DNA from 2 places in the Streptomyces sp. NPDC058457 genome. Region 1 is predicted to be linked to the other one. Evidence: riboswitches for the same ligand, from Rfam matches in the RefSeq annotation. Region 1 holds a riboswitch; the other holds the start of a gene.
The links. Region 1 has a riboswitch for cobalamin ahead of ACFWPS_RS22635 (prenyltransferase/squalene oxidase repeat-containing protein). Riboswitches for the same ligand answer to the same signal wherever they lie in the genome.
Positions count from the first base shown of each region.

Region 2: it holds a riboswitch for cobalamin, as region 1 does, so the genes downstream of both, metE (5-methyltetrahydropteroyltriglutamate--homocysteine S-methyltransferase) here and ACFWPS_RS22635 (prenyltransferase/squalene oxidase repeat-containing protein) in region 1, are expected to answer to the same signal.

Region 1 is NZ_JBHXLU010000028.1:4,761-6,950, reverse strand. It holds gene ACFWPS_RS22635 (prenyltransferase/squalene oxidase repeat-containing protein) at 1-1,202, opposite strand, end outside; cobalamin riboswitch at 1,310-1,441, opposite strand; partial or broken gene ACFWPS_RS22630 (phosphotransferase) at 1,496-2,174, shown strand.
Region 2 is NZ_JBHXLU010000126.1:18,405-20,594, forward strand. It holds gene metE (5-methyltetrahydropteroyltriglutamate--homocysteine S-methyltransferase) at 1-1,098, opposite strand, end outside; cobalamin riboswitch at 1,254-1,489, opposite strand; gene ACFWPS_RS49620 (IclR family transcriptional regulator) at 1,598-2,190, opposite strand, start outside.

The DNA.
Region 1 (2,190 bases):
TGCTGCTTCCGGCGGCCGCTGAGCAGGAAGCCGATGCCGATACCGGCGACGAGACCGGTGCCGACGATCCACCACACGCTGCTGCCCGACTTCTTCTCCCCGGTGTGCTTCGCGGCGGCCGCCCGCGGGGCCGGGCCCGTCGCGTTCAGCGCCGTCACCAGGTTCGTCCCGCCGAAGTCGCGCGGGTCCGCGCCCATCGCGTGCGCGGCGAGGATCAGTTCGGCGTAGGCCGCGGGCCCGCTCTGCTCCGCCCACGGCACAGCGTGCGCCTCCAGCCAGGCGTACGGCTTCTTCGCGGGCTTCGTCCAGCCCTGCGCGGCCATGGCGACGACCGCGTCGGCGGTGTTGCCGTAGTCCGGCTGGGGCTTGGCACCGGGCAGCGCCGAGACGAGGTGGCCGGTCGTGAACATGGCGTCCCCCAGGTACGCGGCGCCGTTGCGGGCCACCTCCTCCCGGGTCAGGGCCTTGTCGGAGTCGGCGCAGACATAGCCCTGCGCCGGGGCCTTCCCGGCCGTCGTCACGAACCCCTTGCCGAGGGCCCCGAGCACCCCGGCCGCGGTCGCGTCCGCGTTGGCGGCCAGCTTCCCCTGCTTGTCCGGCTGGTAGGCGAGCGCGCCGCCACCGTCCTCGTCGCAGGGGACGGACCACTTGGCGAGGAGGTCGTACGGCGACCTGTCCGCGCTCGCGCCGGCCGCCGCGAGCGCGCCGACGACCACGCCCGTGGAGTTGGTGTCGCTGGCCGAGCCCGGGGTGTAGCCCCAGCCGCCGTCCTCGTTCTGCTGCGACTTCAGCCAGGTCACGGCCTTCTCCGCGGCATCGTCGTGCCCGCCGGCCGCCTTCAGCGCCTGTACGGCGGCGGCCGTGCTGTTCGTGTCGACCGCCACCTTGGCGTCGCAGGCCGCCGTCGGCTCGGCGCGGAACGCGGCGAACGAGCCGTTCGCGCACTGCTGCCCGGCCAGCCAGTCCACCGCCCTCGCGGCCGGGGTGACCCCCACCGCGCGCTGGGCCAGCAGGGCGAGGGACTGACGCCAGACACCGTCGAACCTGGGGTCCGAACCGCCGTACAGCCCCGACGGGAGGACCACCGACGCGGACGGCGACGGGGACGCGGTGCCGGCGGCCAGTGCGGTCGTCACGGGTGTGGCGGTACCGATGACCGCGGTGGCGGCCAGCACCCCGGCGGTGCGGCGGAGGACGGTCATGGTCGGCGGGTGCCTCTCCCTGCGGGGAGCCGGGCAGCACGGGACACCCCGGCGGCTCGGCTCCGTAAACCTCGACGGTGCCGTGCGACGGCGGGCGCCGGCGCACATGAGCCCTCAACGTCCCGGGCGCGGCGGTCCGGCTTGCCACACGGGATGTGGCTCACGGTTGCGGGTCAGCGCCGGAATTGCACCGGCTTCCCCCCGTACGGGTGATGACGACCCGGCTACCTTACCGGCCGCCCGGGGGAAGCTGAGAGGGGGCTGTGCGAGGACCGTTTCGTTATGGTCATGCCATGACGGGGAGACTGCTCGGCTCGGGGCGTTCGGCCGACGTGTACGAGATCGACGAGGCGTGGGTGCTGCGCCGGGACCGGGACGGCTGGGGGGACGCGGCCGCCGAGGGCGCGGTGATGACGTACGTACGGGAGCACGGCTACCCGGCGCCCCGGGTACGGCCGTCCGCGTCCCGTACCGAATTGGTCATGGAGCGCCTGTCCGGTCCGACCATGCTGGCGGCGCTGCTGGCGGGGGAGACGGACGCGGCGGAGGGCGGGGCGCTGCTCGCCTCGCTGCTGCGGCGACTGCACGCCGTGCCGGGCCGGGATCCGGCCGACCCGGGTGCCCGGGTCCTCCACCTCGACCTGCATCCGGACAACGATGGGGGTCCCCCCGGCTCGAACGAAGTTGAGAGCTGGGGGAGCTGACCCCCGACGGCCCTCGGGTCATCGACTGGACCAACGCAGAGGACGGGCCGCCCGGGCTCGACTGGGGTATGTCCGCGGTGATCCTCGCCCAAGTGGCTCTGGGTGCTTACCCGTTGGCGCACACGCTGCTGGCGGCCCTGCTCGCGACCCGGCCGAACTGACCGAGGAGGGGCTGGCGGAGGTGCTGCGGCGGCGGGCGGCCAATCCGACGATGAGCCGGGAGGAAGTCGAAGTGCTGGGCGAGGCGGGCGAGTTGATACGGACGATCGCGTCCTGGGGCGGGC
Region 2 (2,190 bases), on a different contig from region 1:
GGCGGTCTTCTGCTTCGCGAAGGCCAGCCAGCGCAGGATCTGCGGTGCGATCTCCCGCTCGGCGGCCGTGTCCAGCGGCACATGCAGGAGAGAGCAGGAGGCGGCGACGTCGATCCGGTCGGCGAGGCCCAGCAGGGTGCCGAGGACGGTGAGGGACGCCGGCAGGTCGTTGACCCAGATGTTGCGGCCGTTGACGACACCGGCGACCAGTCGCTTGCCGGGCAGCCCGCCGACGGCGGCCAGAGCGTCCAGGTTGGCGGCCGCCGCCCCGGTGAAGTCCAGGGCGAGCCCCTCCACCGGAGCCTTGGCCAGCACCGGCAGGGCCTCGCCGAGCCGGTCGAAGTAGGAGGCGACCAGGAGCTTCGGCCGGTCGGTGCCGGCGCCCAGGTCGCGGTAGGCGCGGGCGACGGCGGCCAGTTCGGCCGGGGTGCGGTCCTGGACCAGGGCGGGCTCGTCGAGCTGCACCCACTCGGCGCCGGCCGCCCGCAGGTCGGCGAGGACCTCGGCGTACACCGGGAGCAGCCGGTCGAGGAGGGTGAGCGGGTCGAAGCCGGCGGGCACGCCGGGCGCCGGCTTGGCCAGCAGCAGATAGGTGACCGGGCCGACCAGCACCGGCCGGGCGGTGAGTCCGAGGACCAGCGCCTCCCGCAGCTCGCCCACCTGCTGGGCGGAGTTCGTGGCGAAGACGGTGTCGGGGCCCAACTCCGGCACCAGGTAGTGGTAGTTGGTGTCGAACCACTTCGGCATCTCCAGCGGCGCGACGTCCTGGGTGCCGCGGGCCATGGCGAAGTAGCCGTCCAGGGCATCGGCGTCGACGGCGGCGCGGTGCCGCTCGGGGACGGCGCCGACCATCACGGTGGTGTCGAGGACGTGGTCGTAGAACGAGAAGTCGCCGGTCGGCACCTCGTGGATGCCGGCCTCGGCGAGCTGCCGCCAGGTGGAGCGGCGCAGTTCGGCGGCGGTGGCATGCAGGGCGTCGGCGGTGACCCGGCCCTGCCAGTAGCTCTCGATCGCCTTCTTCAGTTCCCGGGCCGGCCCCTGGCGGGGGTAGCCGTACACGGTGGCCCGGGCTGCCGCGGCTGCGGACTTGGCTGTCACGGAGATCTCCTTCGCGAGACGATTCCCTGAGGTCCCGGTGACGGGACGAGAGCGCGAAGGGATGACGAACCGGACGGCGACGGTCGTACCCGACCGTCCGTCCGATGTGCACGCCGACCCGCCCACGAGGTCACCGGGATGTCCGCGCACGAGTGGCTCGCGCACGGGCAGTTGGCAGGTCTTCGGACTCGCGGGCGCGTCTCGTCGTACAAAGTCGTACGCAGTCGTACGAGACCCCTACTGGCCGTCGCTTCCCGGATCCGGTGGATCCAGTGCGTATGACGGCGGTCGTTCCCACTCACCGCTGCGGGGCAGTCCCGGACTCACACCGGGTTCCCTCTTACGACGTCCCGTCTGGCCAACGGGACGAACCAGCTGCACGATCAGCTTAACGCGCCCCCGAAGGGGCGCGGGGCGTCGTCGATGTGCGGCTCCGCCGCGTGAGCGCGACCAGCCACGGAGAGCCCGCAGCCGTCACACCACAACAACCCCCACCCCCTTAGACGAGCTCCCCCTCGATCCCCCGAGCCACTCCGCCCAAGGCCGCCACCAACTCCCCCAGCCGGCCCTTCTCGTACCGCACGCTCGGCAGCGAGACCGAGACCCCCGCCACCACCCTCCCGTCGGCCCCCCGAACCGGCACCCCCACCGCGAGCAGCCCCCGCTCCGACCGCTCCCGGTTCACGGCGAAGCCACCCCGCCGCACCCGCGCCAGCTCCCGCCGCAGCCCGGCGAGGTCCGGCCGCTCGGCCGGCCGGTCCCGGTACCGCTCCTCCGCGTACACCTCCGCCAGCTGCTCCTCCGGCAGGTCCGCCAGCAGCAGCAGTCCGCCCGTGGTCCGGTGTGCCGGGAACACCATCCCCTCCCGGGACCCCACCCGGAGCACCCGCGCACACTCCACGCTGGCGATGAACCGGACGGAGTCGCCTGTGCGGACGGCGAGGTTGGCCGTCTCCGCCACCAGCTCGACCAGCCGCTGCAGATGCGGCAGCGCGACCGCCCGCAGCCGCGACACCTGTGACTGCGAGTGCGCGGCCAGCTCCAGGACCGGCCCGGCGCGGTAGACCCGGTCCTCGCCCTGGACGGCGAAGT